Regions from separate parts of the Cobetia sp. PS-4MA genome, predicted to be linked through region 2. Evidence: predicted binding sites of a transcription regulator. Region 2 holds the regulator's gene; the other holds the start of a gene.
What was found. The regulator PhoB, encoded in region 2, activates phosphate uptake and scavenging genes when phosphate is short. The targets are predictions, from matches to a motif close to TGTCATANNNNTGTCANA.
Positions count from the first base shown of each region.

Region 1 (14,470 bases), 230 kb from region 2:
CCGAACAATCATCCTCGCGGTCCAGCGAGATGTTGATGGCATCCTGATCGACCTGAACGTACTTGCGAATCACCTCCAGCAGCTCACGCTCCAGCATCGGCATGTAATCCGGCTGGTCACGCTGACTGCGCTGGTGAGCCACGATGATCTGCAGCCGCTCCTTGGCGACATTGGCCGTCTTCTTGCGCTCTCGCTTCAGAAAATCCAGTAATTTCACTTGCGCCCCCCTCCAAACATTCTGGCCAGCAGACCGCGCTTCTCGACTTCATGGAAGCGCAGCTGGACTTCCTCGCCCAACAGGCGGGAAACGCAGTCCACATAGGCCTGACCAGCATCGCTCTTCTGGTCGTGGGTCACCGGCACCCCCTGGTTGGAGGCGCGCAGCACGGCCTCCGACTCGGGAATCAGGCCGATCAGCGGGATCGACAGGATTTCCTGGATGTCCGTCAGATTCAGCATGTCACCCCCGGTCACGCGCGCCGGATGGTAGCGGGTGATCAGCAGGTGTTCGCGCACCGGAGAATCGCCGTTCTCGGCACGGCGTGTCTTGGAAGACAGCAGACCGATGATGCGATCGGAATCGCGCACCGAGCTGACTTCCGGGTTGGTGACCACCACCGCTTCATCCGCGAAGTACATCGCCAGCTGGGCACCGCGCTCGATACCGGCCGGGGAGTCACAGATGACGTAGTCGAATTCTTCCCGCAGGCTTTCGAGCACCTTCTCGACGCCTTCCAGCGTCAGCGCATCCTTGTCACGGGTCTGGGAGGCCGGAAGGATATGCAGGTTGTCGATGCGCTTGTCGCGGATCAGCGCCTGCTTGAGATTGGCCTCGCCCTGGATGACGTTGACGAGGTCGTAGACCACGCGCCGCTCGCAACCCATGATCAGATCCAGGTTGCGCAGACCCACATCGAAATCGATCACGACGGTCTTGTTGCCGCGCAGAGCCAGTCCGGTGGCAATGGCGGCGGCGCTGGTCGTCTTGCCGACTCCGCCCTTGCCTGACGTCACTACGATAATCTTGGCCAAAGGTATCTTCCTTGCTGAGAGTCCCCCGTGAAACGGGGATCACCGGTAAATATTGGATATCGTTCGAGGCACGCCGGCATCACTCAACCGAGGCGTGCGATACAAAGCTGGTCGTGTTCGAGCACGACTTCGACACTGGCACCCAGCAGACGATTGTCGATGTCGTCCAGGCGCTTGTAGGTTCCCGCTACCGAAAGCAGCTCGGCATGCAGTTCCTTGCAGTAGATGCTGGCGTTGCGATCGCCATGGATGCCGGCCAGCGCCCGGCCGCGAAGGGCGCCATAGATGTGCACGCTGCCGGCGGCCAGAATCTCGGCACCAGCATTCACGGCACCGATGATCACCAGATCACCCTCTGGCGCGCTGACCTGCTGCCCTGAGCGCACGGTACCACGGTAAACCTTGCTGGCATGGGCCGGCACCTCAACAACCGCGGCTTTTTCGTCCGCGACAGTCGCCTGTGGCTCGTCGGCGGGAGTCGCTTTCGCCTCAGGCTCGACAGTCGTGACCGGCGGCACGGACTCCAGCGTCCGGCCGCGATTTTCCTGGGGCGGGAACCACCCGAGACCCAATGCCCAGGCAGACTGGCGCACCGGGTCGCCACCACCGCGCACCGCCACCGGCAACAGCTTGTGGCCGCGACACACGGCGCAGATACGCTCCAGCGCCAGGTGCGGCTCGTCGAGCTTCTCGACGCTCAACACCACCGGCGTGTGCTGAAAGAAGGCGGGGGACTGGCTGAGTTTGCTGACCAGTTGGGCACGGATCTGCTCCGGGTCTCCACTGACCAGTTCCATGACCGTCATCGGCAGCATGCCGCCTTTGAAGGTGAAGGCCTGGGAGGCCCTGTCCGTACTGAGACTCATGACCTGACTCCGGGTTGCGTGAGGGAAGTGACACCCTCCGACACTCGTGAAAGAAGCTCGTGACGCTCGAGACATCCCTGGGATGGCATCCCGAAGCAGAAGGCCATCTGCCCGGCAGGCAGGTACCTGCCCGACGACTCATGCGGTGAAACGCCGAGGCCGGACGCCCCATCTCCCCGCGACGCAGTGCGACTTCTGCAGGAAGCGAGCTTCGTGATGACGTATCACCCGAGCGAGGAATGGCCTTTCATGAACCATCGCTCTGCTGAACAAAGCTATGTGAGCTGACACGGCGCTGCAACTGATGATACGGCCAGCAGTCCACACTGTCAGGTGTCGCGAGGCCACGACGCACGAAAGAGTCATCTCGTGATGACCTGACTCATCCCGCGCGAAGGCGCTCGGCAGACACTCTCCCCCGGTTTCCCTGCACCGATGGGCGCGTGAGACCACACAACATGGCCTCGTGACTGATAAGATAGCGGGGTGACGAAATTCATGCGCCGTCACCCCGGTTCACCGACAGACCCGAGTGTCCTGGTCCTGTCCGAGTGACTGGCCGCTGTTGCGCCCCTCTATTTTTTTGCCTGGATAACCGCTCTCTCATGACCGGACTGCTTTCCCGCCTCACTGGCCGCCTGTTCGCCCCTCGCTGGCAGCATGCCAACCCGACCATTCGCTCCGCTGCCGCGGCCCAGCTGGACCCTGAAACGCCGGATCAGCGCCAGATACTCGAGTCTCTGATTCTCGAGGACCCTGCGCTTGAGGTGCGTCATGCCGCTCTGGCACGCATGGCGACACCGGAGCGACTGCTGCCGCTGCTGGACCGGGCCGACGGGCTGGTACGCGAGCGACTCGTCGAGCTGCTGAGCGGTGGTCAGGATGCCCCCTCCCTGCTGGATCGCGAACAGCTGGTCGCACGCCTCGATGACAATGAGCTGCTGGCCGCCATCGCGGCGCGCGGGGACAATCAACAGTTGCGTCTGGTCGCGCTGGAACGTCTCACCGATGAAGCCGCCCTGATCCATCAGGCCTGCCACAACAGCATCGCGGCGGTGCGCCATGCCGCCGCCGCTCGCATCACCAGTCAGGACGGGCTGGAGCAGCTGGTGCGCGGCGCCAGACGCGATCGTCACGTCCAGCGTCAGGCCCGCGACACGCTCGCCCAGCGCCGCGCGGATGCCCAGCAGGCAGACGCTCTCAATGCCAGCCGTGACAACCTGCTGCGCCAGATGGAGAAGCTGCCGCGTCAGGCCTGGGAAGACAGCGTGCCATCACGCTATCGCTCACTGCTGCGCGAGTGGGAGCGACTGCCGGCCGCCGACCACGACGTCCAGCAGCGTTTCGAGGAAGCGCGTCTGCAGGCGTACAAGGTCATCAGCGATCATGAAGCCCGTGAACAGGCCATCCGTGAGCATGAACGCCTGAGTGCCAACCTGAGCACCCACCTGGAAGAGATCCTCACGGCCCTGCACCAGGCGCGCGCGGACCTCCTCAGTCGCGAGTGCGTCAATGATCATGACTTCGCCAGCCTTCAGGCTCAGCGTCGTCTGCAAGGCGAACGCTGGCGCGAGCTGACCGACCAGTTCTCGGCCCCGGCCGAACTGCTCGAACGTCATCAGCGCCTGCAGCAACAGCTGCAGGACCCGCTCGATGCCTGGTATCGCCATCAGCTGTGCCAGGGCGAGATGGACGCGGCGCTGGTCGACAATGACCTGGAACAGATGGCACGTCTCGAGCGCGAGATCGCCTGGCCAGCAGAGCTGCCGCTCACCAGAACGCTGCATGCCGTGCGCCAGGCGCTGGAGGCAGCTGCACCGCCGGCGACGACCGATGAAGAGAGTGCCAACGAGGCCGCCGCGACCGATGAGCCCGCCACGAACAGCAGCGACAAGCCCAGAACGCTTGATCTGGAAGCCATCAGCGCCGAACTGGATCAGCTGGACACCTACCTGGAAGCCGGCAAGCTCAAGCCCGCCAGTCGCCTGCATCGTTCACTGCGCGACCGCACCGAAGGCCAGCTCGACAGCGAGCGTCAGACGCGCCTTCGTCAATTGGGCGCTCGCGTCGCGGAGCTGCGTGACTGGCAGAACTTCGTCGCCGCTCCCAAGCGTGAACAGCTGCTGGAAGCCATCACCACATTGGCCGAGCGCGAGGACCTCAGTGATGAGCAGCGCGACCGCCAGCATCAGCAACTGATTCAGCAGTGGCGCAGCCTGGGCGATGCCGCTGCCAGCCGTGAGTCCAGCCAGTCCTTCCGCAGCGCCTCGGACAGCATCAAGCAACAGCTGCAGGATTACCGCGAAGCGCGCAAGCAGGCACGCGAGCACAACCTTGCCATGCGTGAGGCGCTCTGTGAGCAGCTGGAATCGCTCAATGGACACGCCATGGGCGATGCGGACCCGGACGCCCTGCGCCAGATCCGCGACCGCGCACGCGAAGAGTGGCGCCGTCACACTCCGGTACCGGCAGGCCCGGGCCGCCAGCTGTCGCATCGCTTCGGTGAAGCGCTGACCGCGCTGCAAGGCTTGATCGACCAGCGCGCCGGCGAGATCGCCGCGGCCAAGCAGGCATTGGTGGACGCCGCCGAAGCGCTGGCCGATGAAGACGCTCCGGCACGTGCGCGCGCCGAGCAGGCCAAGGCACTGCAGACTCGCTGGCGGGAACTGGGCCGTGCCCCCAAGGGCGAGGAGCAACGCCTGTGGTCTGCCTTCCGCGCCGCCTGCGACCGCATCTTCGCCGCACGTGATCAGGACCGTGAAGCGCGTGACACGCGCGAGCAGGTCCGCCTCGAACAATGGCAGGCTCTGATCGAGCGCCTCGATAGCTGGGAACCGACGACCCTGGAAGACGCCGCCCAGCTGGACGACGCGCTCAAGGAAGCCGACGCGCTGGGTGCCCTGCCGCGTGGCAAGCGCGGTGACGGCATGCGTCGGCGCTGGAATGGCATTCTCAAGCGTCGCGAACAGCGCCTGGATGAACTCCATGCCCAGCAGCTGCGCCAGGAATGGCAGCAGTGGCGCGACCTGCTGGAGCAACATGCCGTCGCCGATGCCAGTGCACGCCAGGGCAATATCGAGGATGTCGAACTCCCCGAGTCATCGGCGTTCGACGATGCCAGCCGCCAGGCCAATGCCGCGCGCAACCAGATGCGCCGTGCCGAGCCGGTCAGCGCCAACGCCGCCAATGAGCGCCTCGCGGAGCTGCGTGTCCATCTGGCGATCCTGTTCGAGGCGCCGCTGGGTGCGGAAGACGAATCGCGGCGCCTGACCGTTCAGGTGGCCCGCATCAATCAGCAACTGGGCGAGCGCCTTGAGCGTGATGAGGAACTCGACGAGGTGCTGGATGCGCTGCTGGCCAATGGTCCGCTGGACTGGGAAGCCTGGCAGGCCGAGTTGCCGCGCTTCGATGCCCTGTTCAACCACTGACGGCGTCGGGTCGGCATAGACAGTCAGCTGACCGGCACCCTACGACGACGAAGCCCCCGTCTCGAGAGAGACGGGGGCTTCGTGGTTTTCACGACAGGAAAAGTGCGCTTGCCCCTCTCCTGTCAGATCCTGGTTCCTGTGAGTGCGCTCTGCGGCCTCTTGTACGCTTGATGGCCTCTTCCGCCCTGCCGGGTTCTGCCACCCTGCGGGTACGTCGCGAGACGCCGGGGCGCATGAGCACGAACGGACATCAGCCCATGAACTGGCCACCATTGATGTCCAGATTGGCACCGGTGATGAAACCGGATTTCTCGTCCGCGAGGAATGCCACCGCGCGAGCGATCTCGTCCGGCTGACCATAACGCTTGACCGGAATCGTCTCGCGGATGGATTCACGAATCTCTTCCGGAATCTTCATGATCATGTCGGTGGCGATATAGCCCGGCGACAGAGTATTGACGGTGATGCCCTTGGTCGCGGTTTCCTGTGCCAGCGCCATGGTCAGACCATGCATGCCCGCCTTGGCGGCCGAGTAGTTCACCTGACCGAACTGGCCCTTGCGGCCGTTGATGGAGGAAATGTTCACGATGCGGCCGTACTTGTGCTCCAGCATGTCATTGATGACGGCACGGCAGGTATTGAAGACGCTATCGAGGTTGCAGTTGATGACTTCGCGCCACTGCTCGTAGCTCATCTTGCGCATGGAGGTATCACGCGTGATCCCTGCGCAGTTGACGAGCACGGCCACCGGCCCGAAGCGCTCGCGAATTTCATTGACGCCTGCCTGACAGGCTTCGAAGTTGTCCAGCTCGATACCGGAAAGCGCGATGTTCTCGAACCCGGCAGCACGCTGTTCCTGCAACCAGCCTTCTGCCTTTTCCTTGTTCCTGTAACCGGCAATCACCTGGTACCCCTGGCTCGCCAGCTCACGACAGATGGCGGAACCGATGCCACCGGTGCCACCGGTGACCCATGCAACGGGTGCTGTTTGCGTCATGTTATTGTCTCTCCCTGTTCCTGGAACGTCCTGTGCCCGCAAGGGAGCACAGCATGGCATTTCGCCGTTGATCGCTCATCGACTGGCTGGCGATCTTCCGGTAACGACAAACACTGACAGGCGTCTCTGACAGCATGGCGACAACCGTGCGCTCGGTGAAGACTGTCACCGCCCTGCGCGAGGCGTGTCACTCTCAGTATGGACAGGATTCCCACGGAAAGTATGTAGCAGATCTCTCACATTGATTGAGGTCAATTCCATCACCCTCGCTCCCCCCCATCGCCTGGCCGCCTCAGGAAAGTCTTCCGGCTGATTACGGGATAACGGTTGACTCAGCACTGTATATCCTTATACTACGCCCCACGTTGATGCGGGGTGGAGCAGTCTGGTAGCTCGTCGGGCTCATAACCCGAAGGTCATCGGTTCAAATCCGGTCCCCGCTACCAGCAAGCGCCAGCAGTTTCGGCACTTGGGAAACAACGTGATGTTGCGGGATGGAGCAGTCTGGTAGCTCGTCGGGCTCATAACCCGAAGGTCATCGGTTCAAATCCGGTTCCCGCTACCAACCTCTGATGCGTCAGAGTTGGAGCAAAGGCAGTACCCAGTGTTGCGGGGTGGAGCAGTCTGGTAGCTCGTCGGGCTCATAACCCGAAGGTCATCGGTTCAAATCCGGTCCCCGCTACCAAGAATTCGAAAGGCCTGATGCCCTGCATCAGGCCTTTTTCGTATGCGTGACATTCCTGTGCGAGGATATCGACGAGGCCAGCGCCCGGACCTCATTCCTCCCATTCTCCACGCCCATCACCTTCACACTCATCACGTCAGTCTCGAAGGAGTGCCTGCATGCGCCACTGGCTGGTCAAGACCGAACCCGACGCCTTCTCGCTGGAAGACCTGCGCCGCGAGTCGCCGGCACTCTGGGATGGCGTGCGCAACTATCAGGCGCGCAACTTCCTGCGCGAGATGCAGCTCGGGGATGTCGTGCTCATCCAGCACTCCAGCTGCAAGGTACCTGCAGTGGTCGGGCTGGCCGTGGTCAGCGAGCTCGCCCTGCCGGACCCGACAGCCAGCGACCCCGAGCACAAGGGCTTCGACCCTCGCCAGATGGCGGACCTCGAGGCCGGCAAGACGCCGCGCTGGGTCGCTCCGCACCTGCGCTATCTGCGTTCGCTGCGCAGTGCACTTCCCATCGCGCGCCTGAAGGAGAAGCCCGAGCTGGCCGACAGTCACCTGGTCCGCCGTGCCCGCCTTTCCGTCATGCCATTGAGCGAGGACGAGATCCAATGCATCGCCCGCCTGGCCGGGGACGACCTCAAGCCTTGAGCCCCCCGCCCGCACCAGATGACCCCTGCACATCTTGAACTCGCCCGCCGCGGCCCGCATCATCAGGCCAGCCGGCTCGCGTGCGAGCCTTGAATCGCAGACACTTCCGGGGCATGCATCATGATCATCGATCCCAATACCGGCCAGCCACTGACCGGCAATGACACCACCGCCGCCCAACCGCAAGGCGTGGTAGGAGGAGCTGCTGCCAGCGCCCCCCGCCAGGCAGAAGACGCCAACACCTACATCATCGATGTCGACATGAGCAATCTGCAGCAGATCCTCGAGGCCTCGCAGCAGGTACCGGTGCTGCTGGACTGCTGGTCTCCCCAGAGCGAGCATTGTCGCGTCCTGACGCCGATTCTCGAGATGCTGGCCCGTGAGTATGCCGGTGGCTTCATCCTCGCCAAGCTGAACGCCGAGGAACAGCAGGACATCGCTGCCCAGCTGGGAGTGCGCTCGGTACCCGACGTCAAGCTGGTCATCCAGGGCGGTCTGGCAGGCAACTTCACCGGCGCCCGTCCGGAAGCCGAGATTCGCCAGTTCCTCGAGCAGCACAAGGTGATGCCTGCTGCCGGTGCCGGCCCCAGCCTCGTCGAGCAGGCCGCCAGCGCACTGGAAACCGGCGATCTGGCGACCGCCAAGGCGATTTACCAGCAGCTGGCGCAGGAATCCCCCGAGACACCGGACTACCGCATCCAGCTCGCCTCGGTCCTGGTTGCCGAAGGCAACGGCGAAGAGGCCCGCCAGCTGCTGGACTCCCTCAAGCCGGAAGACCGCGATGGCCCGAAGGCGCGTGGTGTGCGTGCACGCATCGATTTCATCGCCGAGGCGCCGAGCCCGGAAGAGGTCCAGGCCATGATCGAGCGGGATGACAGCGAGGCCCGCTACCAGCGCGCCATGCGTGATCTTGCCGATGGCCACTACGAGCTGGCGCTCGATGCCCTGATCGGCCTGATGAAGACCGACCGCCAATACGGGGATGATCTGGCCCGCAAGACGCTGCTGCGCGTGTTCGATGCCCTCGGCGCGACCCATGAGCTGACCGTGCGCTTCCGCCGCCAGCTGTTCGCCCTGATGTACTGAGTCGCAGACGGCAACCACCTTCCCACGACAAGGGGCCCCGAGGACGTGAGCTGTCCTCGGGGCCCCTTGTCGCAGGTAGCGGATGAATGTCGTGAAGCGTGTGCGTGCAGCAGGGTGGGAAAGGATGCGGATGAGCCCTGGATTCAGCCGCCCCGACGCGTCCACCCTTTCAGCAGTGATGGCCTCGCACGCGCTTCGCGGGCGCTGAGCGGACAGCCAGGCGGGAGCTCTTCCAGCGCGGGCGTGATGACCCCCGCCTCCTTCGCCCTGGCCAACCGAAGACTCCCGCCCCTGCAACACCATTCTCGACATGCCATCACGCCGGACGACTCAACATCGGCTCGCGCCCAACGAGATGTCTCTGCCAGCTCATGTCTCATCATCATCCCTCCTGAGGATGCCCGCTCACGATGAACGGCCTGCCCTCAGAGTTATCGATAATGATTCTCAATTCAAGGTTTCGCTCGCCACTTCCTGCCAGCATCTCATCGGCGCTTGATCCAGATCAGACATCTGACTACCCCTGCAGCGCACCTTTCAGGCGTTCATCGAGACGCTGCAATGCCTGCTCAAGCTGCTGACGTGTGGTGGCGTAGTTCAGGCGCACGAACCCCGGCCAGCCGAAGTCGGCCCCATCGGAAAGCGCGACACCGCACTCCTCCAGCAATGTCTGCTGAGGCGAATCGCCCAGGCCGGCCTCACGCATGTCCAGCCAGGCCAGATAGGTCGCCTGAGGGCGCGTCATGCGAACGCGCTCCCAGCCGGCCACATGCGCTTCGAGCAGATCGAGATTGCCGCGCAGCACCTCCAGCAGCTCCTGACGCCACGGCTCTCCCTCACGCCACGCCGCTTCCGTCGCCACCATGCCCAATACATTGATATCCGGCATCAGGCCACGGGTCGCGGCGACGAAGCGCTGACGCAGGTCCGGATCGGTGATCACCGCACAGGCAAAGGTCAGCCCCGCCGTGTTGAAGGTCTTGGACGGCGCCCACAGTGTCACGCAGCGCGCCGCCAGGCGCGGATTGAGGCTGGCCAGCGGGATATGCCGCGATGCGGGGTCCACCACTAGGTCGGCATGCAGCTCGTCGGACACCACCAGCAGATCATGACGCTCCACCAGTGCTGCCAGCGCCTCGAGCTCTTCCTCGCGCCAGACACGGCCGGTAGGATTGTGTGGATGGCACCACAGCAGCAGCTCCGTCTCGGGGGTGATCGCGGCTTCCAGTGCCTCGAGGTCCAGCTGCCACAGGCCACCTGGCTCGGCAGGCTCCGCCAATGGCGCCATCTGCGCGATACGCCCCGTCTTCTGCGCGACCTGCAGGAAGGGCGGGTAGATCGGCGTGGTCGTCACGACCCCCGCCCCTTCTGACGTCAATGCCAGGCTGGCGAGATGCAGTGCCGGCACCACGCCGGGCAGCCAGACGATGGCCTCACGTGGTATCTCCCAGCCATAGTGCTCACGGCTCCAGTCGCGCAGACTGTCGTCGAGCCCCTGAGAGGGCTTGGCATAGCCGTAGATCGGGTGAGCAACCCGCTCCGCCAGCGCACGCGTCACGGCCGGCGGCGCGCTGAAGTCCATGTCGGCGATCCACAGCGGCAGGACATCCGCGCCGTAGCGCTCCCACTTCTGGGAGGGATACTGACTGCGGTCAATGGGGGTGATGAAATCGTGCTCCATGTAGAATCTCTCCCGGTGCTGGCCCATGCGAGCCATGAAGACATGAGGCACCACCTGCCGCTCGAACCGCCGGCAACAGGCGGACAACCCCGTGGAATGACTACAGCATAAGGCTTTGTGCATGTCCGAAGACACCTTTTACCCGCAAGCACAACGCGGTCTCCCCGGCCTGTTGCGTGCCTGGCTGACCCATGGAAGAGGCGACAGCCAGCGCCTGGCGGTATTGCTGGCCGATACGGCCCGCGTGGCGAAGCTGGGGCAGCCTGAGAGCAATCCGGAAGGCGAGCAGCTGGAACGCTGGGCCCATGACGGCGGCGCCCCACTGTGGGCTCCCAAGGCCGCCCTGTTCCTGCTGATGCAGATGCCGGTGCGCCCGCTGCCGCAGGATGAGGACGAGGCCTGCGCCTGGGCGTACTGCTGGATACGCATGCGTGAGCACGAAAGTCCGGATGCCGCACTCATGGCACTGCCCGACCACCTCAGAAAGCCGCTGGCCTGGCCCATGGAAAGCGCCTGGAAGGATCTGACCCACCAGCGCCTGATCTAGCGCTTGTCCCGGTCGTCCCTTGACACATGGGCGCATGCCCTTCCCCGCTACGACAACGACACCTTCCCCCGCCCCACCTCTGGCGCCCACCACCCGGCCACAAGCGTGGTGGGGCACTCCAGGCGAACCTCGTTGCCAGCCTGACTGGTACGGCTCGTCTCTGTGGGCACGACTCTCCTCCACATGCCTCCTCCTGCGTGTCTGCCTGACTCCTTCCCCAGGCGCCTCCTGCCGCCCTTTTACGTTTAATCACCGTTTCATGAAGCATGATAAACGCAGGGATTTCTGCACCTGCCGAGGAGTAAAGTGCTTTCAACCGTCCAAGAACGGTAATTCAACAAGAATCCGCTGGCCGAGTCGCCGAGACACAGTGACCGGCAAGCTTCTGGAGAGCTCTCAATGACCACCTCCCTGATTGTCGGACTGGATGGAACGCCGGGCGGCGACAGTGCCATCGCACACGCCAAGCGCGTCGCGACGCTGGTCGGCCCCGAAACCCGCATCATTCTCTGCTATGTCGTCGAATGGTCGCCCTACAGCTTCAACACGCCGGAAGAGAACGCCCAGCGTGCGAGTCGCCGTGAAAGCGAGATCAAGCTGGCACGCGAGCGCGTTCTCGCGCCTGCCATCACGGAGCTCGAGAAGGAGGGGTATCAGGTGGAAGGCCGCGTTCGTCACGGTGACGCCGCCGAGATCCTGAGCCTGCTGGCGCGGGAAGTGAATGCCGAGCAGATCATCGTCGGTCGCAAGGGGGAGAGCATGCGCTCTCGTATCTTCGGCAGCGTGACCGCGCATCTGATCCAGGAAGCCTCGGTCCCCGTCACCGTCGTGCCCTGATGGATGACGCCAGGCGTCCGCAGACTGATCCCACAACAATGACAACATGCTCCCGAGGTCCCTTCTCATGAGTCGATTCCGCTCCCTTGCCCCCTGGGCTGCTGCCATGGCAGCGCTCATGGCCGCAGGCTCTGCCCGTGCCGAAGGCATGGATCAGGCCATCAGTGACATCGTCGGGCCGATCGTCAATCCGATCGTCTCCACCATCTTCTATTCCGTGCCGGTGGCAGGCACCCAGTTCCCGCTGATCGTCGGCTGGCTGATCATCGCTGCCGTCGTCTTCACGCTCTATTTCGGCTTCGTGCAGTTCCGTCTGTTCGGGCATGCCGTGCGTCTGGTCAAGGGCGACTACACCGACCCGAAGGATGAAGGCGAGGTGTCCCACTTCCAGGCACTGGCCACCGCGCTTTCCGGCACGGTCGGGCTGGGCAACATCGCCGGTGTCGCGGTCGCCGTCTCGCTGGGGGGACCGGGCGCGACCTTCTGGATGATTCTGGCCGGCCTGCTCGGCATGGCCTCCAAGTTCTGCGAATGTACCCTTGGCGTGAAGTACCGCAACGTCAATGCCGATGGCTCCATCTCCGGCGGCCCGATGTACTACCTGTCCAAGGGCTTCGCGGAGAATGGCAAGGCCGGGCTTGGCAAGATCCTGGCGATCTTCTTCGCCATCTGCGCCATCGGCGGCTCCATCGGCGGCGGCAACATGTTCCAGGCCAACCAGTCCTATCAGCAGGCCGTCAACGTCACCGGCGGTGATGCCAGCTTCCTGATCGGCTACGGCTGGCTGTTCGGTCTCGTGATGGCCGCCATCGTCGGCATGGTCATCATCGGCGGCATCAAGTCCATCGCTCGCGTCACCGAGAAGCTGGTGCCGATGATGGCGGTCATCTACGTGATCGCGGCTCTCATCATTCTGGGCTTCAACTTCAGCGCGATTCCGGCGGCCTTCGGCGCCATCATCGAAGGTGCCTTCGCACCGGTCGCGGTCGGCGGCGGTATCGTCGGCGTACTGATCCAGGGCTTCAAGCGCGCCGCCTTTTCCAATGAAGCCGGTATCGGCTCCGCCGCCATCGCCCACTCTGCCGTGAAGACTTCCCAGCCGGCCACCGAAGGCATCGTCGCGCTGCTCGAACCGTTCATCGATACCGTCGTCATCTGCACCATGACCGCACTGGTCATCGTCATCACCGGCGCCTATCAGGTCGAAGGCCTCGGCGGCGTCCAGCTGACGTCCTACGCCTTCGAGACCGCCTTCCCGTGGTTCCCGTATGTGCTGGCGCTGGCGGTGCTGATGTTCGCCTTCTCCACCATGCTGTCCTGGTCCTACTACGGCCTGAAAGCCTGGACCTACCTGTTCGGTGAGAGCAAGGGTGCCGAGATCGTCTACAAGCTGATCTTCCTCGCCTTCGTGGTCATCGGCTCCTCCATGAGCCTCGGTCCGGTCATCGACTTCTCCGACGCCATGATCTTCGCCATGTCCATCGCCAACATCATCGGTCTCTACTACCTGATGCCGGTCGTGAAGCGCGAGCTGAGCCAGTACCTCGCCAAGCTGAAGTCCGGCGAGATCGCCCCGATCGACAAGGAGACCAAGCGCCAGAACGCGTGACACCTCTCCCTCTCAGGCGGGTCTGACGCAGTCGTCACCCGCCGCATGACCCAAAGCCTCTGCCCTTCGGCAGGGGCTTTTTCGTTGTCGATCATGCAATTCCGTCACCAGGACGGCGGAAACCACCCAAGTCGCATTGCCGCGGCGCAGCGCAATGGGTAGGGTGTGGCGCTCACTGGCCGAACTGGCCGGAATTCGTTTCAACGAGGACGTCTCATGCTCGCTTCCATGCACGCCATGGTGCTGCGCAACCCCGGCCCGGATGCCGACTTCGAATGCACGCAATGCCCACTGCCGGAACCCGGCCCCGGACAGGTGCGCATTCGCGTCGCCGCTTCCAGCGTCAACCCGCTCGATCTCAAGCTGGCCAGCGGGCAGGTCGCCCTTCTCCCCCCCGAACCCTGCATCCTGCATGGTGATGTCGCCGGCATCGTCGATGCCGTCGGAGACGATGTGCTGACCTTCTCACCGGGCGATGAAGTGCTCGGATTTGCCGGGGGTGTCGCGTCTCACCCCGGGGCGCTGGCGGATTACATGATCGCCGATGAGCGTCTGATCACCCGCAAGCCCCGCCGCCTGAGCTTCATGGAAGCCGCGGCATTGCCTGCAGTGTTCATCACCGCCTGGCAGGCGCTGGTGGAACGTGGCCAGCTGGAGGCGGGGCAACGCGTACTGATTCACGGCGGCGCCGGCGGTGTCGGTCATGTCGCACTGCAGATCGCCCGATGCATCGGTGCGGAAGTCGCCACGACCGTCTCCACGGATGACAAGGCGCAGCTGGCACGTGCCTGTGGCGCGGACCACGTCATTCGCTACCGCGAGGAAGCGGTGGCCGACTACGTGGAGCGCCTGACGGCTGGCCAGGGCTTTGATCTGGTCTTCGATTGCGTCGGGGGTGACAACCTGGCCGCCAGCTTCGCCGCCAGCAGGCTGGGCGGGCGCATCGTGACCATCAATGCGCGCACCACGGTAGATCTCTCGCCGCTGCATGCCGGTAGTCGCAGCCTGGAAGTGCTGTCGATCCTGCTACCGCTCAGCGCCGGCATCGGTCACGAGCAGCAGCG
Region 1 is NZ_CM173107.1:3,684,819-3,699,288, forward strand. It holds gene minE (cell division topological specificity factor MinE) at 1-217, opposite strand, end outside; gene minD (septum site-determining protein MinD) at 214-1,032, opposite strand; gene minC (septum site-determining protein MinC) at 1,116-1,898, opposite strand; gene AC26AR_RS15470 (DUF349 domain-containing protein) at 2,504-5,326, shown strand; gene phbB (acetoacetyl-CoA reductase) at 5,577-6,323, opposite strand; tRNA gene AC26AR_RS15480 (tRNA-Met) at 6,693-6,769, shown strand; tRNA gene AC26AR_RS15485 (tRNA-Met) at 6,812-6,888, shown strand; tRNA gene AC26AR_RS15490 (tRNA-Met) at 6,932-7,008, shown strand; gene AC26AR_RS15495 (EVE domain-containing protein) at 7,167-7,646, shown strand; gene AC26AR_RS15500 (tetratricopeptide repeat protein) at 7,767-8,732, shown strand; gene AC26AR_RS15505 (MalY/PatB family protein) at 9,250-10,413, opposite strand; gene AC26AR_RS15510 (hypothetical protein) at 10,535-10,960, shown strand; gene AC26AR_RS15515 (universal stress protein) at 11,360-11,797, shown strand; gene AC26AR_RS15520 (alanine/glycine:cation symporter family protein) at 11,865-13,406, shown strand; gene AC26AR_RS15525 (zinc-binding dehydrogenase) at 13,623-14,470, shown strand, end outside.
Region 1: the regulator PhoB is predicted to act here: its motif matches at 6,449-6,466, upstream of phbB (acetoacetyl-CoA reductase).

Region 2 (14,470 bases):
CCACGCGCGTGCCCGCGAGTGGGTACGCGGCCTGCTCGAGATGCAACGCCATGCCGGCAACTCGCTGGAATTCATCGAGCACGTCAAGAACGACCTGTTCCCCGATGATACCTACGTGTTCACCCCCAAGGGCGACATCATGGAGCTGCCGCGCGGTGCGACGGCGGTCGATTTCGCCTATGCGGTGCACACCGATGTCGGCAACAGCTGCATCGCCTGTCGCATCGATCGTCATCTGGCGCCGCTATCCTCGCCACTGGAGAGCGGCCAGACCGTCGAGGTCATCACCGCACCGGGTGCCAAGCCCAATCTGGCGTGGCTCAACTTCGTCACCACCGCCAAGGCGCGTTCCGCCATTCGCCACTACCTCAAGCATCAGCAGCGCAGCGAGTCCGTGGCATTGGGCCAGCGCCTGCTGATCAAGGCACTCGCCGGCCTGGACATCACCCTCGAACAGCTGCCGCCCCAGCGCCTGGATACCCTGGCGGCGGAGCTTGAGCTGGAAGGCGGGCGTGATGATCTGCTCGAGTCCATAGGTCTCGGTACCCGCGCCGCCTACAGCGTGGCGCAGAGCCTGCTGAACGACAGGATGAGTCCCGCGGCACAGCAGCCCAAGTTCTCGGCCAAGGATGGCAACGTCCAGCCGGAGGACAGTGGCATCGGGCCGATGCAAGTCAGTGGCGGCGACAGCATGGTCACCAGCTATGCACGCTGCTGCCACCCGCTGCCGGGAGAGCCCATCATGGGCCACCTGTCAGCCGGCAAGGGCCTGGTGGTCCATCGTCAGGAATGCAGCAATCTGACCGAGCTGGCCAGCGATCCGGAGCGTGTCTTCCCGCTGACCTGGGCCGAGCAGATCGAAGGCGACTTCACCGTCGCCCTGCGCATCGAAGCCCAGACCCAGCGCGGGCTGATCGCCGAGCTGGCCGAACTCGTCACCGACGCGGAAGCCAATATCGAACGCATCGGCATCGAGGAGCGCGACGCTCACCTGGCCATCGTCAATCTGACCCTGGCAGTACGTGATCGCATTCACCTGGCACGCATCATCAAGCGCATGCGCAACCTGTTGCACGTGGAGCGCATTACCCGCGTCATCAGTTGATCGGATTCAAGGCCGCGTCGTTCGCCACCGGCGGGCGGCGCGGTTTTCGTTTTTGGGACTTCCGCAAGGTCGTCCATGGACACGACGGGCCTCTGCCCGACACCTCGCCGAGACAGGCGAGCAGCGCACTCACAAACACAATCGCAATTCACTGTCACAAGGCAACTGGCACAAGACCAGTAGGAAAGACAGTCACAAGGAGCACAACATGAGCAATCGCGCGATCATCAACACCGACAAGGCACCCGCTGCCATCGGGCCGTACTCCCAGGCCATCAAGGCGGGCAACACCGTCTATCTCTCCGGCCAGATTCCGCTGGACCCGCAGACGATGGAAGTCGTCGAAGGCGGTATCGAGGCGCAGGCGCGTCAGGTGTTCACCAACCTGAGCGCCGTGTGTGAAGAGGCCGCCGGCAGCCTGGGCGATATCGTCAAGCTCAACCTCTACCTGACGGACCTCGATGACTTCGCTCGCGTCAACGCGGTGATGGAAGAGTTCTTCAGCGCGCCCTTCCCGGCGCGTGCCGCCGTCGGCGTCAAGGCACTGCCCAAGGGCGTGGCCTTCGAAGCCGAAGGCGTGATGGTCATCGGCGACTGATCACGGTGGATCTTGCCGCCTGATCTGCCGAAACGTCAGACCTGCTGAAACGTGGTCTGCTGAAACGACAGTGCCCGCCCCGGAAACCCGGGGCGGGCACTGTCAGTTATCGGGCCAGGCAGCCTTGGCTCCCGGCGCCTCGACTTGTCCACAGCCGGTCAGGATGCGTCACGCGCGACCTCCTGTGGACAAGTCAATCGCCGTGCGGCGCTCAGCGTCCGGAAAGCTCGCTCTCCGGTACCGTCACGCCATGCTCCTTGAGCACCTCGGCATAGCCCTCGCGGAAGGTCGGGTAACGGAAGCGATAGCCACTCTCGAGCAGCAGCGCATTGCCGCAGCGCTTGCTGGAGCGACGCCGCAGCGGCGACTGGATCACCTCGGTGGATTCGACCTTGAGCTGACGTGCCAACCACGCCATCACCTCGTGCAGCGGTGCACCATCACAGTCGGTGGCCAGGTAGATCGGCTCGACCGGCTTGCCCTCGAGACTCAGTGCGATCAGGTGCGCCAGCACCCCCGCGCAGTCGTCACGATGGATGCGGTTGGAGTAGAGTGGCGGATTGCTGGCGGCGATGCGCCCATCGCGCGCCTGACGGATCAGCATGTCGCGACCCGGCCCGTAGATACCGGAGAAGCGCACCACGGTGCCATTGAGCGAGGAGTCGAGCAGGACCTGCTCGCCTTCCCGCATCAGCTGCCCCGAGAAGCTGGTGGCGTCGGTGGGGGACTGCTCGTCGACCTCTTCGCCTTCCTTCTGGGCGTAGACGGAGGTCGAGGACACGAAGAATACGCGTGTCGGCGGGTTGGCACGCGATTCCAGCTCCGCGACCAGCGCACGAATGCCATCGACGTAGGCGGCCCGATAGGCGTCTTCGTCGAAGTGGTCAGCGCTCAGCACGTGTACCACGGTGTCGGCATCTGGCAAGCTGGCCAGAGCACCTTCCGCGGTGATGTCCAGTGCCAGCGTCTCGATACCGAGATCCGCCAGCCTGGACACATCGCGTCTGACACCGATGACGTGCTGATCGGCCTTGAGCAGCTCGCGCGCCAGCGCGCTGCCAACGTCGCCACAACCGAGGATGAGACTCGTCTTCTTCACCTTTGCCGTGCTCCTTGGTAAAACGAATCGGTACCCACCGCATCCCAGGATGCCAGTTCCGGGCAGGAATCATGACTCTAACAGAACTCCGCTACATCGTAACCTTGGCCCAGGAGCGTCATTTCGGACGCGCCGCAGAGCGCTGCTTCGTCTCGCAGCCGACCCTGTCGGTGGCCGTCAAGAAGCTGGAAGAGGAGCTGGGAGTCGCACTGTTCGAGCGTTCCAAGTCCACCGTACAGGTCACACCGCTCGGCGAGAAGATCGTTCAGCAGGCCCAGCGCGTGCTGGAACAGTCCAGCGTGATCAAGGAGCTGGCCAATGCCGGCAAGGATCAGCTCTCCAGCCCGTTGCGCATCGGCGCCATCTATACCATTGGACCTTACCTGTTTCCGCATCTGGTGCCGGAACTGACGCGGCGTGCGCCGAAGATGCCGCTCTACATCGAGGAAGGCATGACCGGCGATCTGCGCCGCAAGCTCAGAAACGGTGAGCTGGACATCATCATCGTGGCGCTGCCCTTCACCGAGACCGACGTGCTGACCAAGACGCTCTACGAAGAACCCTTCGAGGTGCTGTTGCCGTCGGGTCACGCGCTGCTCGAACAGGACAGCATCGCCAAGGAGCAATTGATCAATGAGCGTCTGCTGATGCTGGGCGAGGGCCACTGCTTCCGTGATCAGATTCTCGAGGCGTGTCCGGCCATCGGCCATCAGATCAACAATCCCGAGAATACCCTGATCGCCGAGGGGGGCTCGCTGGAGACCATTCGTCACATGGTCGCCTCAGGCCTCGGTATCACCGTGCTGCCCTACTCGGCCACCGGTACCGGCCATTACGAGAGCGGCGTGCTCGAGACACGGCCCTTCAAGGACCCCGCCCCCAGCCGCAGCGTGGCCCTGGCATGGCGTGCCAGCTTCCCGCGCCCCAAGGCGATTGACGTGATCAGCCAGGCGATCGCCGAGTGCTCGACCCGCGCCCGCCAGAGCAACGAGAACGGCATGCAGGGTTCCGCTTCCCAGAGCCACGAACCGGCATGAGCAGGGCGGGCACGGACGCCTCATCTGCCGGGCCCGCCAGCGCCGGTGTCTTTGCCACCGGCGCGCTGGCGCAACCGCTGGACAGCCTGAGCGGGGTCGGCCCCGCGCTGAACGAAAAGCTGTCGCGGCTGGGACTGGAGCGCGTGGCGGACCTGCTCTTCCACCTGCCGCTGCGTTATCAGGACAGGACTCGCGTCACCCCCATCGGCACGCTCAAGAGCGGCATGGAGGCCGTGGTGGAAGGCGAGGTGACGGCCTGCGACATCGTCAAGGGTCGCCGGCGCAGCCTGCTGGTGCGCCTGCGCGATGGCAGCGGCATCCTCAGTCTGCGCTTCTTCCACTTCTCTCCCGCCCAGCAACAGCAGTTCCAGCGTGGCCACAGCGTGCGCTGCTTCGGCGAGGCGCGTGCCGGGGCCACCGGTCTCGAGATCTATCATCCGGAATACCGTCTGCTCGGTCAGGGCGCGGCCCCAGTGGAAGACCACCTCACCCCCATCTATCCGGCCACCGAAGGACTCAATCAGGCGCGCCTGCGCGGCTTGATCGGCCAGGCCCTCAAGCAGCTCGAGGAGACGCCCCATGAGCTGCCGGACCTGATCCCCGAGGCCCTGCGCGCACGCTTTCGCCTGCCCGGGGTGATCGAGTGCCTGCGTTTCCTGCATGAGCCGCCGCCGGATGCGCCCGTCGATCAGATGAGCGACGGCGTGCATCCCAGTCAGCGGCGTCTCGCCCAGGAAGAGCTGCTCGCCCATCAGCTGAGCCTGCGGCAGGTGCGAGCGCGCATCCAGCAGGATGGCGCCCCCTCGTTGAGCGCCAGCGGTGGCCTGAGCACCCGCTTTCTTGCCCAGTTGCCCTTCTCGCTGACCGGCGCCCAACGCCGTGTGCTGGATGAGGTACGCCGTGACCTGGCGCGCGAAGTGCCGATGCTGCGCCTGGTGCAGGGCGACGTGGGCTCGGGCAAGACGGTGGTGGCGGCAATGGCGGCTCTGATCGCCATCGGTGGCGGCTGTCAGGCCGCCTTGATGGCCCCCACCGAGATTCTCGCCGAGCAGCACTATCGCAACTTCCGCGAATGGCTGGAGCCGCTGGGCATCGAGGTCGCGTGGCTGGCCGGCAAGCTCAAGGGCAAGGCGCGGCTGGATGCCAAGGCGGCCATCGCTGATGGCCGGGCACGCATGGTGGTCGGGACTCACGCGCTGTTCCAGGCCGACGTGACCTTCCAGCGCCTGGGGCTGGCGATCGTCGATGAGCAGCATCGCTTCGGCGTGCATCAGCGTCTCGCCTTGCGCGAGAAGGGCGAGGCCGGCGGCCTGACCCCCCATCAGCTGATCATGACCGCCACGCCGATCCCGCGCACTCTGGCGATGAGCGCCTACGCGGATCTCGATCTCTCGGTGATCGACGAGCTTCCCCCGGGACGTACCCCGGTGCAGACCGTGGCAGTGGCCGACCCGCGGCGCCCCGAGGTGGTCGAGCGCATTCGCGCCGCCTGCGCCGAGGGTCGTCAGGCCTATTGGGTATGCACGCTGATCGAGGAATCCGAGGTGATGACCTGTCAGGCCGCCGAGGTGACGCGTGACGAGCTGACCGAGGCGTTGCCGGAGCTGTCCATCGGTCTGGTGCACGGCCGCATGAAGGCGGCCGAGAAGGCCGAGGTGATGGCGGCGTTCAAGGAAGGCGAACATGACCTGCTGGTGGCCACCACGGTGATCGAGGTCGGGGTCGATGTGCCGAATGCCAGCCTGATGGTGATCGACAACCCCGAGCGTCTCGGCCTGTCGCAGCTGCACCAGCTACGCGGGCGTGTCGGGCGTGGCAGCACCGAGAGCTTCTGCGTGCTGCTCTATCACCCGCCGCTCTCTCAGCACTCCAGGCAACGCCTGGCGGTGATGCGCGAGACCACCGACGGCTTCAAGATCGCCGAGAAGGACCTGGAGCTGCGCGGGCCTGGCGAAGTGCTGGGCACGCGTCAGACGGGACTGGCGGGGATGAAGATCGCCGATCTCGAGCGTGACAGTGACCTGATCGCCCCGACTACCACCCTGGCCGACGCCATTCTCACTGAGGCCCCCCAGGCCGCGGAGCCCCTGATCCGCCGCTGGCTGGGGGAGGCGGCTGGCCAATACGGCGCCGTCTGAGCGCCCTGCCCACCTGTCCCCCAACGCACTCGTTCACCTGGTCACTCGTTCACTTGGCCACTTGCCAGCCGCGCCAGCCCTCAGCTGGCGCGGCTGGCCTTGATCAGCTGGGTGCCGGCACTTTCCAGCGGCTGCAACAGCCGCAGCACCAGAATCAGCTGTGACAGCGCCAGGCGCCCGGTGGTGGACTCGACCTGCTCGATCTCGGCCTCCAGCGCCGCGATCTCATGATCGCTTTCCAGCGTGAGGGTGATCTCGCCGCCCGCCTCCAGCTGCTCACCCAATGTCGTCAGCTGCTGACTCAGACGCTCGCCATGGCGCAACAGCGTCTCGATGCCGCTGCTGGCGGACGAGGTGGATTCCAGCTCGCCACGATGCGCCGCCAATGCCGACAGATACCCCAGCGCGGTATGGGCATGGAGCAGGAAGCCGAAGCCCGGTTCCACGTCACGCCGGAAATGGCCCGGCTCCTTGCGCGCCGTCGCCAGCAGGCTCGAGAAGGCGGCGTCGGCATTGTGGGCATTGCGCCGCGCCAGGCGGTAGGCCAGGTCATCGCGCTTGCCGTGACGATACTGGGACAGCACCTCCCCCAGATAGCGCCCGCTGGTCTTGAGGCTGACACCGGCCTGACGATAGAGCTTGCGGCCCTGCCAGTCCGGCAGGATCAACACCACGGAAAGCCCCGCCAGCAGGCCACCGACCAGCGTATCGAACAGTCGCGGCCAGATGAGATCGAAGCCATCACCGACCTGGTTGAAGCAGGCCAGCACCATCAGGGTGATGGCCGCCGTCGCCAGGGTGTAGCGTGACCCGCGCGTGGCGAAGAACAGCACCCCCGCGACCACGGCGATGCCGGCCTGGAGGGTGGGGGCCGGGAACAGGCTGATCAGCGCCCAGCCAGCCAGCAGGCCGATCAAGGTACCGACGATGCGCTGAGCCAGGGTGCGCCGGGTATCGCCGAAGCTGGGCCGGCAGACGAACAGCCCCGTCAGCAGAATCCAGTAGCCCTGGGTCGGGTGGACCGCCAGCAGCACGCCATAGCCGGCCACCAGGGTCGCGGTCAGGCGCAGCGAGTGACGGAAGATCGGCGAGCGCGGGGTCAGATGGCTGCGAATGCGCTCGAGCATGTCCCGCGTGCCGTGAGGCGAGCGGTCCAGCAGGCTGTTGTCGCTTTCGCTGCTGCTGGCTTCCAGATCGCCGAGTCGCTCGATCTGCCCTTCGATCAACCGCAGGTTGCCCGCCAGCGCCTCCAGCGCCTGCATCAGATGACGCCATTCAGGACGATGCTGCTGCTTGAGATACTCGAGCGAGGCGTTGAGGTCTTCCAGCGCCTGCTGGCTGTCACTGGCCTCGAAGGGCTGACGCATCAGCAGCGCCCGGCCCAGCCCCTTGCAGGCGCCGCCCTGCTGCTCCAGCAGGCGCTGACAGCGGAACAGGATATCGTGGTGGAAGAAGGCATCACTGAGCTGGCCATAGGGGTAATGGCTCGAACTGGCCCGCTCATGAAGATCCTGGGCGATGAAGTAGAGCCGCAGGTAGCGATCCAGCTTGCTGGTGTCGCGCCGCCCGGCGAGACGCCGGAAGACCATCTCCTTGGTCTGGTTGAGCGCCACGACCACGCGACCATTCTGCTCCGCCAGCGCCAGACGACGCGCCGAGCGATCCACGTTGCGCAGTGGCTCGAACAGTTGAGCCTTGAGAATCAGATAGCGGCCCAGTTCACGGTAGAGGGTCGCCATGCTGTGCTTGAGCGGCTGACGCGAGAACAGCGCGCACCACAATACCGACAGCAGGCCATACCAGGTCGCGCCGATCACCAGCAGCAACGGCTGGACCAGATTGATGCCCAGTCCCGGCTCACGCAGCCACTCGGGCAGGCTGCGTTCCAGCAGCGCGATCTGCCCATCGCCATGCTGCTGCTCGAGACTGATCATGGTGTACACGGCCAGAATCAGCGAGGCGCGGGCGATGGCCCCGTAGCGGGCATCGATCGCCGCCAGCATCGGCAGGGTGAAGGTGGCCAGCGCCAGGCCGATCACGAAGGGCAGCGGCATGCCGAACAGCAGCTCCACCGAGACGGCGGCGATGCTGAAGCAGGCCAGCGTCATTCCCAGCGCGCGCAGTCGCCCGCGCCAATGGTCATCCGTTTCCGCCAGTCCCGAGGCAATCACGCCGAGAAACAGCGGGATCACCAGCGCCATCTCGTCCAGCCAGAACCCTACCGCCATCACACCGCCCAGCGCGATGAGCATGCGCAGCGAATAGCTGAAGGCATCCAGCGTCCACAGTCGACGCAGGGAGTGGATGAGCGAGTGTTGCAGGGAGCGTGTCATGAAGTGTTCCGTGACCAGGGCGCGAGCAGCGCATTAGACTTTAGATTTATGCCGCTAGCATACCACCCTGTTCTGCCGTGTCCGATAGCTCCGGCTCACACAAGCGTTGGCAAGCGCTTCAGGCGCCAAACTCTCCGTCCGTGCCACTCTACCCACTCATGCTACCCACTCATGCCTACCCCGGATTTCATGGAGAATACCGATGCACCCACTCATCGAACGTGTCACTGGCGCCCTCGGGCTGTCACCGGAGATTGCCGAACAGGCGGTCGGCCTCATTCTCAAGTTCGTGCGTGAACAGGGCCCGGATGGGCCGGCGGCATCACTGCTGGGGGCCATTCCGGGCGCCGAAGGGTTGATCGGCAGCGCTGGCGAGGAAGCCGCCGAGTCCGGGGGCGGTGGCCTCATGGGCGGCCTGATGGGGGCGGTCAGTGCATTCACCGGAGGCAGCGGAGGGGGAGCACTGGAGCTGGGCCAGAAGCTGATGGGACTGGACCTGAACATGGATCAGGCACGTGGCGTGGCCGATGAGACGCTGAGCTATGCGCGCGAGCAAGCCGGCGATGGTGTGGTCGACCAGGTCATCGAGGGCATCCCGGGCCTCAAGCATCTGCTGTGACACCTTGCGTGCCCTCACGAAAAACGCCCCGCTGAGCAGATCAGCGGGGCGTTTTTTTCGGTCACTACGGCATGGCCGTCGGTTCAGCGAATCCGCTTGAGCAATGACTGCAGACGATTGAGCTGGGCGGAATCCCCGACCAGACGCACGCGCTGCTCCATCATGCCATTCAAGAAGGCCTTGGGAGACGGCTTGAGCAGGAAGGCCACCGCACTCTCAGCCTCCGCGAAGCGCAGCTCAAGCTCCGTATCCACCGGCAGACCGGTGCCGGAGGTCACACCTTCCCGAGACATCCGATAATGACGCGCGATGCTCAGATCCTCCGTGGCAACGCCCCAATCCAGCGAACGCGTCTCGAGCTGAGCGCGAAATTCGGGGTCGCGCCGGAAGGCACGCTTGAGCAGCAGGCCCAGTACCCACAACAGCAACTTGAGCTTCATGGCGTCAATCCTTCCTTGAGAGGCGGCACGGTCAAGCGGTCAGCCGCGAACAGCCATCGATACCGTCCATGACAAAATGCCACCGGGCCCGAGTGGCGGAGCCGGTGGCATCGATACTGACATCGGGCAAGCATGGCGGGCCGCCACGCCAGCAGGGGCGCGGCGGCGTGGACCAGACTTACTTGGTCACCGCATCCTTCAATGACTTGCCCGGCTTGAAGGCCACTGTCTTGCTGGCCGGGATGGTCAGGGGTTTGCCTGTCTGGGGGTTCTTGCCGGTACGCGCTGCACGCTGACGCACCGTGAAGGAGCCAAAACCAATCAATGAAACATCGTTGCCCTTGGCGACCGTGTGGGTGATCTCGTCGAGAATCACGTTCAACACCTGACTAGCCTTGTCCTTGGACAGATCCGCACGCTCGGCGATGGCCGCAGCGAGTTCTGGCTTGCGCATGAAAAGCCCTCCTGGTTTGGCATTCTGCACGGGCGGCTCAGCCGCCGATTCATTGTTGTTCTTGCACGGATGTTGTTCTTGCACGGATGTTGCTGCACTTGCTGGCATTGCATGGCGCTTGGGCGATGCCATACCGGGTCCCCCTTTCACGGGGTGAACGTCACCGGTAACACGTCGTCCCTGATTCTCGCCTGACGCTCTGTGACGGAAACTTCACTATCGTGCCTGACTACGCTGGCTTCAAGGGGTCTGCGACCATCGGCCATGGCATCGCCTAGCCTAGCAACGGCGGTGCCTGCCGCGCCAGCTCGACTTTCCTGCGAACGGAGGCGCCTGTCAACGCATATCCAATCAAGCGTTCGTTCGCATCGAGAGCGCGTGCATCGAGATCATCTCCCTCGCCCGTGATGTCCCAGCGCGCCACGGCCGTCCGAGGCGGGTAGGCCACGATGGGCAGCGCCGGTGTCTTGACCAGCACGGGCCAGGCCTTCCAGTCGAGCTCGACCGCCTCGCCGCACAGATTGGCGGCCAGCACCCGAGCCGCGGCCTGCAGGGGCTGCACGTACATGGCATTGACCCCTTCGACACTGGCGCAGTCTCCCAGCGCCCAGACATGCGGCCGGGAGGTCGCAAGGTGACGATCGACGCGGATGCCATCCCCGCCAGCACTCAACCCCGCGCCCTGTGCCAGCTTGATGCGTGGCGCGAGCCCCGTAGCCAGCAGCACCAGCGAGCCCTCCACCGCATGACCACTCTGCAGTACCACGCTGACAGGTGCCTGCGTTGCCTTGCCGGCGGTGATGGTCTCGACCATCTCGCCTTGCAGCCGACGCACGCCGATGGCATCGAAGGCCTTGCCAAGTCGCTGGCCGAGCGCCTGGGGAAGCAAGCCATCCAGCGGAGTGTCTTCCGCCGCGACCAGGGTGACCTCATGTCCTGCGGCTTTCAGGTCATTGGCGTATTCACACCCCACCAGACCGGCACCGACGATCACGACACGGCCACTCTCCCCCGCCTCACGCGCTGCCGTCAGCGTGGCGCTGAAGGCGGCGTAGTCATCGAGATCATTGATGCTCATCACGCGCGAGCCGACCGAGTCATCGATGGGGAAGGGTCGCCGCGGCGCGGCACCGAGTGCCAGCACCAGCTCGTCATAGGCCAGGCATTCCTCGCCCAGCCAGACCTGTCGCGCGTGGGTATCGATGCTCGTCACTCGCTGATGGGTGCGCAGCTCGGCGTCCAGTTCATCCACCAGGGCCACGGAGGTCTGCCGTGCCAATGCCCGGGCGCTCATGCCCTTGGCAAAGGCGGTGGACAGCAGAGGCTTGGCGTAATCGTGGCCACTGTCCTGACTGACCAGGATCAGTCGACTGTCCTTGTCACGCGAACGCAGGGCACGCGCCAAGCCAATGCCGGCCATGCCGGTGCCGATGATGACAAGGGTACGAGGGTCGCGCATGGCGCCATCTCCTGAGATCGATCCGAGAGGAAAAGAGGGTAGTCGGGCCCCAGCATACCAGCCTGCCACTGGCGCGGGCATGCTCACGCTGCAGGCCTTGCGGTTCGGGCGTGCTAGACTCGCCACTTGTCATCCTGACAGGGAATTCATCGTGGTCTGTCACTCCCACTCGGCAGCGTTTGCCGGCAAGATCGCCATCCGGGCCATGTCTCGCTCGGAACTCAGCACTCCCTGCGCTCACCAGAGAGCGATGGACTCGGCGGTCCGCCGCCACTGGCAGCCCGCCGCGAGCCTGCAAGGCGTCATGCCGGCCGGCTGGTGGCCATGGCTGTCCTCCAGCGACTCGCTGACCCAGCGTCTCGATCACGCCATGCGCATGCTCGATGGTCAGGGGCTGCGCGTGCGCCTGCTGCTGCAGGACACCGGCCCTGCCCGGCGGGATGAGGCGCGGATGCTGGGTATCGCGCCACGACGCCATGTCTGGCGGCGCGAAGTGGCCCTGTGTCATGGCGATGAGCCCTGGGTGATCGCGCGCTCGCTGGCGGCGCTGGACCTGGCCCATGGCCACCGTCTTTCGACGCTCGGCGAAGGCTCGCTGGGCCATTGGCTGTTCCGCCAGCCCGACCTGACCCGCAGCGCCATCGATGTCAGCCGGGCGCCACTGAGACTTGCCAGCACGCAGCCGCTGGCACGCACCGCCAGCCTGTGGATGCGCCGCTCGATGTTCTCGCACGGTCGCTTCCGGGTACTGGTCCAGGAAGGTTTCACCCCTCGGTTCCAGCACGCTCTGGAACTCTGATTCCCCACTGCCGTTCGATCAGGAGTCTTGATGTCAGCGTCATCCGCTTCCCGCCCGTCCAAACTGGCCGATTACCTCGCCCTGACTCGTCTGGACCGCCCCATCGGCACCTGGCTGCTGATGTGGCCGACCCTCTGGGCCCTGTGGCTGGCGGCCGATGGGCTACCGGACCGCGATACGCTGCTGATCTTCGTGGCTGGTGTCTATCTGATGCGTGCCGCCGGCTGCGTGATCAACGACTACGCGGATCGCCACTGGGACAAGCATGTCGAACGCACCCGGGACCGCCCGCTGACCTCAGGACGCATCACGGAGCGCGAGGCGCTGACCCTGTTCGGTGTGCTGGTCGCGGCCGCCTTCGTGCTGGTGTGCTTCACCAACCTGACCACGGTGCTGCTGTCGATCGTCGCCGTGCTACTGGCGGCCAGCTATCCGTTCATGAAGCGCTTCCATCATCTGCCGCAGGTGGTGCTGGGTGCCGCCTTCGGCTGGGCGATTCCGATGGCCTTCGCGGCGACGCTTGAGGAGGTGCCGACCTATGGCTGGTGGCTGTTCGCGGCCAACCTGATGTGGACGGTGGCCTACGACACCGCCTATGCGATGGTCGATCGCAATGACGATCTCAAGGTCGGCATCAAGTCCACCGCCGTCCTGTTCGGCCGCGCCGACACGCTGATGATCGGTCTGCTGCAGCTGGGCATGCTGGCGGTGTTGATCGGCATCGGCCTGCACCTGGCGCTGGGCATCTTCTACTGGCTGGGGCTGGCCGCGGCGGCCGTGACCTTCGTCTGGCAGCAGCGCCTGATTCGCGAGCGGGAGCGTGGCCCCTGCTTCCAGGCATTTCTCAACAACCACTGGTCCGGCCTGCTGATCTTCGCGGGCATCGCGCTGGCGACCTGGCCAGCTGCCTGACCCCTCTTTCCGGCCAACGGGCCCGAGTCCTCATCCGGTCTGCCAGCGACCTTCCTCGTGCGGCGAGGCGTGACATTCACGCCTTGAGAGAGTTGAGGGACTCGCTGGCAAGCCGGGCGGCAAGCTGCCAAGCTGGCGATTGTCATCTCACTGTCATATAAGCAGGTTGTAATCGTCATCGACTTGTCATTCTGGCGCGTGCGCCGACTGCTGCATGGGATCTAGCGATGAGCTCCAAGACCGTACTGATTGTCGACGACGAATCCTCGATACGCGAGATGATCGCCGTCGCCCTGGAAATGGCGGATTACCGCGTGCTGGAGGCCGACAATGCCCAGGACGCCCACGCCATCGTCGTCGATGAAAAGCCCGATCTGCTGTTGCTGGACTGGATGATGCCCGGCACCAGCGGGCTGGAACTGGCGCGCCGCCTCAAGCGTGACGAGACCACGGCGGAGCTGCCGATCATCCTGCTCACCGCCAAGGGCGAGGAAGACAACAAGATCCAGGGGCTCGAGGCCGGGGCGGACGATTACATCACCAAGCCCTTCTCGCCACGCGAGCTGGTGGCACGCCTCAAGGCCGTGCTGCGCCGCACCACGCCCAAGGGCGTCGAGGAGTCGGTGGAAGTCGAGGGTCTGATGCTCGACCCCGCCAGCCACCGCGTGACCGCACACGGCAACTCCCTGGAGGTCGGCCCCACCGAATACCGCCTGCTGCAGTTCTTCATGACCCATCAGGAGCGCGCCTACACCCGCAGCCAGCTGCTGGATCAGGTCTGGGGCGGCAATGTCTATGTCGAGGAGCGCACCGTGGACGTGCACATTCGTCGTCTGCGCAAGGCGCTGGGCGAGGGGCATCAGCACTTGATCCAGACCGTCCGCGGTACCGGTTATCGCTTCAGCGCCCAGGCCTGAGACGCGGATGCGCTACTGGACGAACGAGCTATGGCGGCTGGGCTATCTGGCGGGCGGCTTCGGGCTGGTCGGCGGACTGCTCGGCCTGCTGGGCTGGGGCCTGGCGCTGGGGCTGGCGCTGTACCTGTTCGTCCATCTCAAGCACCTCAAGAGCCTCTACACCTGGCTGATCACCAACCCCCATGAAGAGCCGCCGCCCGGCGATGGCGTCTGGGGGGATCTGCTCGATCGTCTGTATCGCTACCAGAAGGGTCAGCGTCAGGCGCAGGAGCGACTGCGCAGTATCCTCAACCGCATCCAGGAATCCTCGGAAGCGATGCGCGATGGCTTGGTGATGCTCGACAATCACGGCGACATGGAGTGGTGGAACAGCGCTGCCGAGCAGTTGATCGGCCTCAAGGCCAGTCACGACCGCGGCCAGCACGTCACCAACTATCTGCGTGACCCCGTGTTCATCGATTACTTCAATCGGCTGGCCTATCGTGAGCCGCTGACCCTGCAATCGCCGCTCTCCGACAACCTGACCCTGCAGATCTCCATCACCCTGTTCGGTGACAACG
Region 2 is NZ_CM173107.1:3,915,346-3,929,815, forward strand. It holds gene AC26AR_RS16510 (RelA/SpoT family protein) at 1-1,105, shown strand, start outside; gene AC26AR_RS16515 (RidA family protein) at 1,314-1,703, shown strand; gene AC26AR_RS16520 (NAD-dependent epimerase/dehydratase family protein) at 1,915-2,802, opposite strand; gene AC26AR_RS16525 (hydrogen peroxide-inducible genes activator) at 2,874-3,839, shown strand; gene recG (ATP-dependent DNA helicase RecG) at 3,836-5,977, shown strand; gene yccS (YccS family putative transporter) at 6,058-8,310, opposite strand; gene AC26AR_RS16540 (DUF2780 domain-containing protein) at 8,513-8,929, shown strand; gene AC26AR_RS16545 (hypothetical protein) at 9,013-9,369, opposite strand; gene AC26AR_RS16550 (HU family DNA-binding protein) at 9,548-9,823, opposite strand; gene AC26AR_RS16555 (NAD(P)/FAD-dependent oxidoreductase) at 10,098-11,282, opposite strand; gene AC26AR_RS16560 (chorismate--pyruvate lyase family protein) at 11,434-12,081, shown strand; gene ubiA (4-hydroxybenzoate octaprenyltransferase) at 12,112-12,993, shown strand; gene phoB (phosphate regulon transcriptional regulator PhoB) at 13,221-13,910, shown strand; gene phoR (phosphate regulon sensor histidine kinase PhoR) at 13,918-14,470, shown strand, end outside.